3 regions of the Lactobacillus sp. ESL0233 genome follow, and region 3 is predicted to be linked to each of the others. Evidence: predicted binding sites of a transcription regulator. Region 3 holds the regulator's gene; each other region holds the start of a gene.
What was found. Region 3 encodes HrcA, which represses chaperone genes, less so after heat shock. Its sites were predicted from a motif close to TTAGCACTCNNNNNNNNNGAGTGCTAA; they were not measured.
Positions count from the first base shown of each region.

Region 1: the regulator HrcA is predicted to act here: its motif matches at 1,661-1,687, upstream of clpP (ATP-dependent Clp endopeptidase proteolytic subunit ClpP).
Region 2: the regulator HrcA is predicted to act here: its motif matches at 2,666-2,692, upstream of F5ESL0233_RS07780 (ATP-dependent Clp protease ATP-binding subunit).

Region 1 covers NZ_REHH01000006.1:187,352-191,603, forward strand. The annotation lists gene yvcK (gluconeogenesis factor YvcK family protein) at 1-57, shown strand, start outside; gene whiA (DNA-binding protein WhiA) at 65-1,000, shown strand; gene clpP (ATP-dependent Clp endopeptidase proteolytic subunit ClpP) at 1,042-1,629, opposite strand; gene F5ESL0233_RS02570 (SH3-like domain-containing protein) at 1,800-3,536, shown strand; gene F5ESL0233_RS02575 (SLAP domain-containing protein) at 4,244-4,252, shown strand, end outside.
Region 2 covers NZ_REHH01000009.1:310,684-314,935, reverse strand. The annotation lists gene F5ESL0233_RS07785 (ATP-binding cassette domain-containing protein) at 2-2,530, shown strand; gene F5ESL0233_RS07780 (ATP-dependent Clp protease ATP-binding subunit) at 2,729-4,252, shown strand, end outside.
Region 3 covers NZ_REHH01000007.1:304,177-308,428, reverse strand. The annotation lists gene truB (tRNA pseudouridine(55) synthase TruB) at 1-31, shown strand, start outside; gene ribF (riboflavin biosynthesis protein RibF) at 51-983, shown strand; gene hrcA (heat-inducible transcriptional repressor HrcA) at 1,110-2,159, shown strand; gene grpE (nucleotide exchange factor GrpE) at 2,172-2,750, shown strand; gene dnaK (molecular chaperone DnaK) at 2,770-4,252, shown strand, end outside.

The sequences.
Region 1 (4,252 bases), on a different contig from region 3:
GTAGCTAAGGAGATTATTAATTTGGCTTTTGCTGCAATGTCTCGTAGAAAGGAATAGTTAAATAATGGCAAGCTATGCAAGTAAGGTGAAAAAAGAATTAACTTCATTAACAATTCATCCAGAACATGCTAAGGCGGAGCTGGCTGCTTTTTTACGTATGAATGGTGTTTTGAATTTTCATGATCACCGGTATAGTCTTGATATTACTACTGAAAATCCTGCAATTGCCCGCCGAATTTTTTCCTTGATAAAAACAGCTTATCAAGTAGAACCACTTTTGATTGTTTCACGTAAAATGAAATTAAAAAAAAATAATCAATACTTAGTTCGTTTGCAAAATCATGTTCATGAAATTCTAACTAATCTAGAAATCTTAGCTACTGATTTAGGGATAATTACGCGAGTTCCTCCCCGAATTACCTCTTCGCGTGAAGGTGCTATGTCTTATTTACGGGGGGCTTTTTTGGCTAGTGGTAGTGTGAATAATCCTGAAACTAGTAGATATCATTTAGAAATTTACTCAGCTTATGAAGATCATAATAATGACTTGCTGGAATTAATGAATCACTATTTTCATCTTAATGCTAAGACGACTAAACGGCGGCGTGGTTTTATTGTTTATTTAAAAGAAGCAGAAAAAATTGGTGATTTTTTGCATATCGTTGGAGCTTTTAACGCAATGTTATCGTTTGAAGATTTACGTATTATGCGGGATATGCGTAATTCAGTTAATCGGTTGGTTAATTGTGATACGGCTAACTTAAAAAAGACAGCTACAGCGGCTGCTAAGCAAGTCGAAGACATTGAATTAATTGAACGTAAAATTGGCTTAGAAAATATTCCAGAAAAATTACAGACGATTGCCCGGCTTAGGTTAGCTAATCCGGAATTGTCTTTAAAGGAGCTAGCCCAGCAAATACCAGATGGTCCAATTTCTAAATCAGGTGCCAATCACCGCTTAAAAAAGTTGCATGATTTGGCGCAGAGTTTGCAAGATTAGTAATAAAAAATACCTCCTGTAAAGGGAGGCATTTTTTATTACTAATCTTGTTTTTGATTGACCATAATTTCGTCAATTAGGCCATAATCCTTAGCCTCTTGGGCTGTTAGATAATTATCACGTTCAGTATCTTTTTGAATTTTCTCAAGTGGTTGACCGGTAGTTTCATGCAAAATCTTGTTAATCTTCTCGCGACTCTTCAGAATTTCATTAGCTGCAATTTGAATATCAGTTTGTTGTCCTTGAGCTCCACCTAAAGGTTGATGAATCAAGACCGTTGAATTTGGTAAAGCAAACCGCTTGCCTTTAGCTCCACTGGTTAAAAGGATGGAAGCCATTGAAGCAGCCATACCAATAGCAATAGTGGAAACGTCAGATTTAATGAAATTCATGGTGTCCATAATTGCTAAGCCGGAGGTGATCACCCCACCAGGAGAATTAATATAAAGAGAAATGTCTTTAGTATTGTCTTGGGCGTCAAGGAACAATAATTGTGCGATTATTGTATTAGCCATGTCGTCATTAATTTCACCGCTAAGCATAATAATGCGGTCCTTTAATAAGCGTGAATAGATGTCATAAGCACGTTCACCACGTGCAGTTTGTTCGATAACTGTAGGTACTAGCATCTTTTCTACCTCCTAGTTTAAATTAGAAATATTAGCACTCAAAATAGTACAGTGCTAATTAAATCACTTACATTAAGTGCTGTCAATGAAAGTGTATCAAATTTGTATTCTCTGTAATGTTATTTTTATATTATAATGTAAAAGGAATTTAAAATTTTGGAGGAACTATTTTGAAGCTTTTTAAAAAATTAGCTGCGATTACACTATTAATGTCAAATTTTGCTGTTTCAAGCCAATTAGCAACTGTTTCAGTTTTAGCGGCAGATGCAAGTGATTCGCAAGCACAAAGGCAAGATCAAGAGCAAGATGATGCTAGTAAATCAGTTGATGATACTAAATCTGATAGTGATGATTCAAACAGTCAAGTCAAGGATAAGACTGATAGCTCTGCCAAGGATAAGACTGATGATAACCAGTCAGCAGTCCAAAAAAAATCTAAGCCTAAGCAAACTATTACAGGTTTTTCAATGATGACTAAAGTTGCCGGTACTAAGAATTATGCGGTATGGCAAGATGTAGTTGATGGTAAAGTTAGCAAAAAAATCGCTGATGGAATTAACTATCGTTATAGCCATATTCAATCAGATCAATTAATTGAAACTAAGAAAAATCGCTACTGGCGTATATATGTAAATGGTCGTGAAGTAGGCTATGTTAATGAAAAATTCTTTGCCCGTAATCAAATTGCCGTACCCAAGACTGTAAGTTTAGTACGTAATGAGTATTATAGCTTTTTCCCTAAAGATGCAATCTCATATGTAACTAACGGCATGGGTACAGTAATTGATAATGAACAAGTTGAAGTTTCAAGAGATAGTATAGATTGCGCTACTCCTAAAACTTATAAAGTTAAGTATACTTACGGTGATACTTCTGCAACCGTAAAAGTGACTGTTAGAAAGAGTACTACAGAAGGTATTGCTGACGCCGAAGTAGTTAATTCCTTTCCGACGCAGGAAGGAACCAATGACTATAAAACTTGGAAAACACATTATGGTTCTTCCGTTAACTACATCAGTCCTAATGAATATAGCCCCGAAAATGATTCGCGCGAATTGATTAGTGGCGACTTAACGCTTAGAACGCGTTTTTATCAACCTGTTTTATTAAGTGTTAAAGATCCAAGTGATGATAATATTAACCGTGTAGGGCATATTCCAGAAGGATTAACTGTTTCACAAGGCTGGGCTTATACTAGTCTTTTAAGTCATACAAACTTAAATAATGGTCATATTGTTGGTTATGACTTGAATAATTTAAAGAGCCCTTATAACGCGCAACACTTACTTGATATGTCACAAAAAGCTTTTAACAATTATGTCAAACATATTAAGGTTAGTCCATATATTCCAATTGGGCATGGTCAAGCCATGGGGGCTAGTGATAAATATATTTACGTTTTAAATAATATTAATACGATTCGTGATGGTCGACCTGATTCAGAAGAATTAATTCAAATACGTAAAAGTGACTTACAAATCAATAAAATTTGGACAATTAAAACCTGGGTTGGTGATCAAACTAATCCGCGTTATTTCCAAAATGGAGTAATGATGTCTGATTATGAGATGTACACCGTTTACCGTGATACTAAAAATGATTGCTATGAATTTTGGCAATTAACACGCAGCGGTGATAATTGGTATCCTAAATTAGTGGGTAAGACTAGTGGTAGTTTTGTTAATAACAATGCTCCCTGTCAAGGCCTTACTTATGATCCTAAACACAAAAATTTCTATTTAGCTTTTAATGATTTGATTTTTAAACTCGGGCGTGATGGTACTTTAAAGCAAACTTACTCATTTGATACTGGACGCGAAATTGAAGGAATGTCAGTTAGTGGCAATAAATTATATGTTAATCTGGCTCAACGAGCAGAATTATTAGAAAGTATGGCTATTAAGTAAGTGGTTGAAACAAAAAAAGAGCTTTTCAGCTCTTTTTTTTGTTGCTAAAATTTCAGTTTGCTAAAAATAAAAAATTATTAAAAGACTAATCTATTTAATAATAAATGTTATTAAAACTTAAAAAATTCCAATAATTGACATAAATAATTAATTATTATATAAATTTATATTCTGAAAGCGTATACCAAAAACTTTGGTATATAAGTAAATTTAAGCGCTTGCTTATTATTTAAAAATAACATTTGATATGTATATTTGTATCCCTTTATATTGTCAATTAAATTTTATTTTATATAAACTTCAACTACTTGGCTGATAGAGCTAACATAAACATAGTAATTTTATATTCAGTTTTTGATGCGCAGATATAGTTGCACAGTTGTCTGTATATTCATTAACTATTTATAATAAATTATCACCAATGAAAAATGTTTGCTGTGAGCAACTGCTTTAACAGTAAAGTAAGCGCTAAGCATTAATTTGGTTACTTCTTTGTATGATAAGTGGCTCTAATAATAGTGACAGTTGAAAGGGATAGATTTTTTAATTATACATGTGTATAAGTTGACTAATCTAACATAAATAGTCACATTGGTTAATGGTAAATTAGGCACGCAATGAAGATAACAAAAATTTTTACAATTTAGTTAATGCTTGCTACTTAAGTTACTGTTAATAACTTGCTTAGGTTTGTGAGGTTTAGAATAATGAGTAAA
Region 2 (4,252 bases), on a different contig from region 3:
CATGAAATATAAAGAACAACCAACAAAGATTGAAGTAATTGGTGGCCGAGTTAATAATTTGAAGAATATTAATGTTGAGATTCCCTTGCATCAATTTGTAGCAGTAACGGGTCTTAGTGGCTCTGGTAAATCTAGTTTGGCAATGGGAATATTATATGCAGAAGGCGCGCGCCGCTATCTTGACTCCTTGGCCACTTATACGAAAAGACGAATTAATCAAGTAGGACGCGCAGCTGTTGATGAAGTGCGCCATATTCCATCGTCTCTTGCCTTGCGCCAGCGTCCTGATATACCTGGGATAAGATCAACAGTAGGAACAGTGACTGAAATTTTTAATATTTTACGCCTTATTTTTTCCCGGCTCGGGTCACCTGTTTGTCCTAAGGGACATCGAAATGCCCCCACTATTGAAATAGCGCAGGCAATGGATTTAACCGGTGAGCAAATGGGTAAGATTCATTGTACAGAATGTGGGGTGGAATTTTATGCCTTTAGCGCGGAAGATTTTGCATTTAATTCAGATGGTGCTTGTCAAGTATGTCAGGGTTTAGGGAAGGTTGAACAACTTGATGACAGTAAAATTATTGCTGATGAAAATAAAACGCTTGCTGACGGTGCAATTGCTACTTGGCAGATTCCTGGACGCAATTGGATGTGGCGTATTGCCCGTGAATTAGGAGTTCGTACAGATATTCCTTACCGCGACTTAACTAAGAAAGAAAAAGCAATCGTGCTTCATGGTGAAGAGAGAAAAGTACCAGTAGATGTTCCAACTTCGACTGGACGTATTTATCATCTTGATGCCTTATATGAAAATGCCTATAATGCAGTAATTAATTCGCGTAAGACTACTAAGTCTGAACGCGGGCTTGAACGAATAAATTCCTTTTATCATTTCAATACTTGTCCGCATTGCCAGGGCTATCGTATTGATCCTACCCGTTGGCAACAATTAGTTGCTGGGAAAAATATTGTGACAGCTGAACAATTAACTTTAGGTGAGTTGCCCCAGTATATGCAAGCAATAAAGGACTGGTTGCCGCAGTCAATGCAAGACTTAGCTACAAATTTAAGTGATGAACTACTACATCAGGTTAAGCCTTTATTGAAGTTAGGTTTAGATTATCTAAGTTTAGCTCGGTCAGCTAATAGTTTGTCGACTGGCGAATTACAGCGCATACAATTAGGCCGAACTTTAAGAACAGAAACTACTGGGGTGTTATATGTGTTAGATGAACCTTCAGTAGGGTTGCATCCTGATAATGTAGCTGGCTTAATTGATATTTTTCACCAATTAGTTAATCAAGGAAATTCTTTAGTAGTAGTTGATCATGAAACTGCAATTATCAGTGCAGCTGATTGGATTATTGAAATTGGCCCTGGTTCTGGTAGTCAGGGAGGGCAAATTATTGCTCAGGGTACCCCGTTACAAATAAAGCAAAATTCTAATTCGTTAATTGGCCCATATTTAACTGGTAATGCACCGCTGCTTGTTCGTCCAGTAGCTAATAGAGAACTTTTTTCATTAGGACAAATTGACCTAGCAATCACCCAGTGTTTCAATTTAAAAGACGTACAAGTTAAAATTCCGTGTGGCTTTATGACGGCAGTTACTGGTTTTTCTGGAGCAGGGAAAACCACGTTAATTCTTGATGCCTTGTTACCGGCTTTGCAGGCGCAAAAAGCACATCAACCAATGCCTAAGTGGATTAAGCAGTTTAAGGGCAAGTCAATTAAAAATGTAATTAGTGTTGATTCTTCACCAGTGGGTAAAAATCAACGTTCTACAGTAGCTACTTATACGGATATTATGGATAATTTGCGTAAATTGTTTGCCCAACAACCGCAAGCTAAGAGTTATAAGTATCGTGCCAGTCATTTTTCCTATAATAATAAAGAGGGAGCTTGCCCAGCTTGTGGGGGTAGTGGTGTAATATCGCTTGATATTCAATATTTGCCCGATATGGTTGAAACTTGCTCACTTTGTGAAGGACACCGCTATAATCAAGATGTGTTAAGGGTAAAATGGCAAGGATTAAGTATTGCCGAGATACTCGACTACTCAGTAGCTGAGCTACTTCAGCAAAATTTGTTTCAAACAGAGCCTAAAATTCAAAAAACATTAACAACTTTAAGTCAAATGGGTTTAGGCTACTTGCATCTTGGTGAAGCAACACCCGCTTTATCAGGAGGTGAAGCTCAGCGGCTAAAGTTGACTAGTCATTTGCACCGGCAACAAAAAGACAGCTTGTTTATCTTTGATGAACCGACAGTGGGACTACACCCGCAAGATGTTAGAACGCTATTGCAAGTTTTTCAACAACTTTTAAATAAGCAGGCGACAATCATTACGATTACCCACGATTTAGATATTATGGCTAACAGTGATTATATGATTGATTTAGGCCCGCGCGGAGGAGCAAATGGGGGACAAATAGTTGCTTGTGGTGCACCTGTGGATATTTCGCAAAATAGGCAGAGTTTGACAGCAAAATATTTACGTGCCCAGTTTCAGTTATACCAAAAATAACTAAATAGTAAGCCTTATTTAGGACCATAAGTCTTGATAGATAAGGCTTTTTTGCTTTCGAAAAATAATTGTGGAAAAGTAAGTTATCTTTCTTGCTATCTGTGGATAACCTGCTATAATTACAAGTATAAGAAATTAGCACTCGATGCTTTTGAGTGCTAATTTAAAATTTATAATGAATACAAGGGGTGTTTAGATATGACATATTTTGACAACGAATTTGATAACTTATTTAACGAATTAAACAATTCTTTCTTTAATAGTCCGAGTGATAATAATGGTTCGATTCCTATTCACTATTCAAGCAGTATGAATATGGCACCACAAAATCTTAAGCAAAACGTTCCAACTCAAAAAGAGCAACCAATTGGGATTGACTTAGTTGAACAAGCTAAAAATAATAAATTCGATCCCGTAATTGGGCGTGATGAACAAATTCAAGCAGTAATTGAGATTTTAAGTCGACGTAAGAAGAATAATCCGGTGCTAGTTGGACCAGCAGGTGTTGGTAAGACTGCAATTGTTGAAGGTTTAGCCCAAAAAATTGCCCAAGGGGACGTTCCTGAAAAAATGAAAGATAAGCATATCATTGCCATTAATATTAATGATATGGTTGCTGGCTCAAGTTTACGGGGTAGCTTTGAAGAACGTTTAAAGAAAATTATTGATGAAGCAAAGAAAAATCCCAATATCATCTTATTTATAGATGAATTACATAATATTGTTGGCGCTGGTTCGACTGATTCGGAAAATAATAGTGGTGATGCAGCTAATATTTTAAAACCGGCTTTAGCTAGTGGAGATTTAAATTTGATTGGGGCGACAACTACTAGTGAGTATCGCCAAATTGAAAACGATGCGGCTTTAGCGCGGCGCTTCCAACCAGTTGATGTGCCAGAGCCTTCAACTGATGTGACCGTGAAGATTCTGGAAGGTTTAAAGAAAAAGTATGAAGAGTATCACCATGTAAAATATAGTGCTAGCGCTATCCGACTTGCCGTAGAATTATCACAACGTTATATTCAAGGTCGTTACTTACCAGATAAGGCAATTGATTTACTTGATGAAGCTGGAGCAAAGAAAGGACTTGATGCAACCCCTAGCGATGAAGCAGGACTGAAACAGCGTATTAAAACTTTAGAAAATGATAAAAAAGTTGCTGCTCAAAATGAAGACTATGCTAAGGCCAGTGACCTAAAACAGCAGCTTGAAAAATTACGTGACCAATTAGACCATCTTGATGATGCAGATACGCCTAGGGTTACAGATCAAGATATCTATGCTCTAATTGAGGCTAAAACTAGGATTCCAATGAGTGAATTACATGCCAGTGAAGGACAGAAAAACTTAAATTTAGCGGCAAAATTAAAGGCAACAGTGATTGATCAAGACAAGGCAATTGAAGTTATTACTGATGCGATTGCTCGTAAGCAAATTTTCAAAGATAATAATCGTCCAACTGGTTCATTTTTACTTACAGGTCCAACTGGTGTTGGTAAGACAGAACTTGCTAAGCAATTAGCAATTCAATTGTTTAGTGGTGAAAACCATTTAATTCGCTTAGATATGTCGGAGTATCAAGACCAGATGGCTGTGAATAAGCTCATTGGCTCAGCTCCGGGATATGTTGGCTATGGTGAAGGTGGTCAATTGACCGAAAAAGTACGCCACCAACCATATAGCTTGATTTTATTTGATGAAATTGAAAAAGCTAATCCCCAG
Region 3 (4,252 bases):
TCCTGAATTAATGCTTTTGCAAAATAATTAGATGAAATGAAGGTTCAACAGTGCAAATTATTCATTTATCTTATCCAGTTAAAAAGAATATTGTCCCGGGTAAAATTGTATTGGCTCTCGGCTTTTTTGATGGTGTTCATCGTGGACATCAGCAGTTAATAAAGGTCGCAAAGAACACTGCCAATAGTAAGGGCTTACCCTTAGTGCTAATGACATTTGATCGGCATCCTAAGGAGGTCTATCAAAACCAAGTAGTGAGTTATATTGATACCCTAGATGAAAAGATATATAAAATGCGGCAGCTTGGAGTAGATTATTTGTTGGTGATGCATTTTAATGAGCAATTTAGCAAAGTAAGTGCCCAAGAATTTGTAGATAATATTATTGTTAAACTTAATACTGAGACTGTTGTTGCTGGTTTTGATTATACCTATGGACCTAAAAATATTGCCAATATGCAAAATTTACCCAAATTTGCGCAAAACAGATTTGAGATTATTACGGTTCCGGAACAAACATACAATGGCCAAAAAATTGGCTCAACAGAGATTAAAAGAGCTATTAAAAATGGGAAAATGGACTTAGTTAAAGACTTACTTGGCACACCTTATGTCATGTCCGGTTATATTGGGCATGGACTACGTAATGGTCACAAGTTGGGCTTTCCAACTGCTAATTTAGTTTGGGATGAGAATAAGGTGATTCCTAAAGTTGGCGTTTATGCTACAAGGACAATGATTAATGGTAAGTGGTATGAATCAATGACTAGTGTAGGCTATAATGTAACAATTAACAGTGCCCAAAAAATATATATTGAATCTAACTTATTTGGTTTTAGTGAAGAGGCTTATGACCAAAAGATAATAATTAAATGGTATAAGTATACACGTGGCGAAATAAAGTTTGCTAATTTAAATCAACTAAAAGAGCAAATGAAACAGGATAAATTAAAGATTACAGACTATTTTGAGCGGTACAGGTAAGTTGAAATTGTTGCAAAAATTTATTTCAAAATAATTAGCACTCAGCTTGACATTCTGCTAAATACTAGTATCATAATAATTGTTAGCACAAAGCAAATAAGAGTGCTAAAAGTGAGGGCGATATTTATGTTGACCGAACGTCAAGAATTAATTTTAAAAACAATTATTAATAATTTTACACAGACACATGATCCTGTCGGTTCAAAAACTGTAATGAACCAACTGCCAATTAAAGTTTCCAGTGCAACTATTCGTAATGAAATGGCTCTTTTAGAAGACAAGGGCTTAATTGAAAAAACTCATTTGTCTAGTGGCCGTTTACCATCAACTGAAGGCTATCGGTACTATTTAGATAATTTAGTTGAGCCATTACGTTTGCCAGCATCAGTATATGATAGAATTATGCTACAATTTAGCCAGCCATTTCATCAAGTTAATGAAATTGTTCAAGAGGCGGCCAAGATTTTATCTAATTTGACTAATTATACTGCTTTTGCTGAAGGACCAGAGAGTAATTCTTTAACTATTACTGGTTTTCGAATTGTTCCATTAGTGAATAGGCAAGTTATGGCTATTTTGGTTACCAGTGATGGGAATGTTCACAGTCAAGTTTATCGTTTACCCTATAATATTGGTGGCGATGAAGTTGAAAAAGCTGTGCGAATGCTAAACGATGAATTGGTAGGTAAGACTTTAAACGAAATAAACCCGAGTTTATTAAGTCAAGATTTAAGTGAAAAATTTGGTCTTCATCATATCACTGAATTAATTGAATTGGTTGAAGATGTGGTTAAAGAGGCTACTAGTGAGCAAATGTATGTTGACGGGCAGCTAAACCTTTTAAATAACAGTTCACTAAGCGATGCTTCAAGTTTGAAATCGCTCTATGAATTACTGGGTCATGAAGATATAGTTTCGAATTTAATGACTAATGTAATGAACTCAAGTGATAGTCACTCACCCATAAGAGTTAGTTTAGGTTCGGAATTATCTAATGATTTATTGAAGGATTATAGTCTTCTTACTGCAGAGTACAGTGTAGGGTCATATGGTAAGGGTATTATTGCTTTACTTGGTCCTAATAATATGCCATATTCGCAAGTGATTGGCCTACTAGAATATTTTAGAAATGAATTAGCTAAAAAGCTACTGGAATATTATGGCAGATTTAAATAAAGGAGGTTAACTGTGAGTAAAGAAAAACAGACTAATGAAAAAGATTTTATAGAAAATCAACCGGCAACGGATGAAACGAAAGATTTTGAAGCTCAAGTAGATGATCAACAAGCATCTGAATCTGAAAAAGATAAAATCAAATCAGAGTTAACTAGGGTACAGGAACAAAATAAAGATTTAGAAGATAAATACTTACGTAGTCAAGCAGAAATGCAAAATATGCAAAATCGTTATAATAATGAACGTGCACAATTGATTAAGTATGAATCTCAGTCTTTAGCTAAAGATATTTTACCGGCAATGGATAATTTAGAAAGAGCTTTAGCAATTGAAGTAGATGATGAAGCTTCAAAGCAGCTTAAAAAGGGTGTTCAAATGACTCTTGACTCCCTGATTAAAGCGATGAAAGATCATGGAATTAGTGAAATCGATGCTGAAGGTGTAGAATTTGATCCAAACTTACATCAGGCAGTTCAAACGGTTACTGCTGAAAATAATGAGCAGAAGAATTATATCGTTCAGGTTTTACAAAAGGGATATTTATATAAGGATCGCACATTAAGACCAGCAATGGTTGTTGTTGCACAATAATTGAAAGGAAGTTTTATTAATGTCAAAAGTTATCGGTATTGATCTTGGAACAACTAACTCTGCAGTTGCAGTTCTTGAAGGTAAGGAACCAAAAATTATTACTAATCCAGAAGGTAACAGAACTACTCCTTCAGTAGTTGCCTTTAAGGATGGTGAAATTCAAGTTGGTGAAGTAGCTAAACGGCAAGCAATTACTAATCCTAATACTATTTCTTCAATTAAGCGTCACATTGGTGAGGCTGGTTATAAAGTGAAAATTGGGGATAAGGCCTATACACCACAAGAAATTTCTGCAATGATTTTACAATATATTAAGAAATTTTCAGAAGACTATTTAGGTGAGAAGGTTACTGAAGCAGTTATTACGGTTCCAGCTTACTTTAATGATGCTCAACGTCAAGCTACTAAAGATGCTGGTAAGATTGCTGGTTTAGAAGTAAAACGGATTATTAACGAACCAACTGCTTCATCACTTGCTTATGGTTTGGATAAAGATGCTGAAGATGAAAAAGTTTTAGTATATGACCTTGGTGGTGGAACTTTCGATGTTTCTGTTTTGCAACTAGGTGATGGTGTTTTTCAGGTATTGTCCACTAATGGTGATACACGTCTTGGTGGTGATGACTTTGATAATAAGATCATTGACTGGCTTGTTAAAGGCTTTAAAGATGAAAATGGTGTGGACTTATCAACTGATAAGATGGCACTACAGAGATTAAAAGATGCTGCTGAAAAAGCTAAGAAAGATCTATCTGGTGTATCTTCAACTCACATTTCACTTCCATTTATTTCTGCTGGTGAAGCCGGTCCATTACACTTAGAAGCTGATTTGACTCGTGCTAAGTTTGATGAATTAACGGCTGATCTTGTTGATCGAACTAAGATTCCATTTGATAATGCACTAAAAGATGCAGACTTAACTGTTAATGATATTGATAAGGTTATTTTAAATGGTGGATCGACTAGAATTCCAGCGGTTCAAGAAGCAGTTAAGAAGTGGTCTGGCAAAGAACCTGACCACTCAATCAATCCTGATGAAGCTGTTGCCTTAGGTGCTGCTATTCAAGGTGGTGTTATTTCAGGTGATGTTAAGGATGTCGTTTTACTCGATGTTACTCCACTTTCACTTGGTATTGAAACCATGGGTGGTGTCTTCACTAAATTAATTGAAAAGAATACCACAATTCCAACGTCTAAGAGTCAAATCTTTTCAACTGCTGCTGATAATCAACCTGCTGTTGATGTCCACGTTTTGCAAGGTGAACGTCCAATGGCTGCTGATGATAAGACCTTGGGTCGTTTTGAACTGACTGATATTCCTGCCGCACCTCGTGGTGTTCCACAAATTCAAGTAACCTTTGATATCGATAAGAATGGAATTGTAAACGTTTCGGCTAAAGATATGGGTACCGGTAAAGAACAAAAGATTACCATTAAGAGTTCATCTGGTTTATCCGATGAAGAAATTCAAAAGATGCAAAAAGAAGCTGAAGAGCATGCCG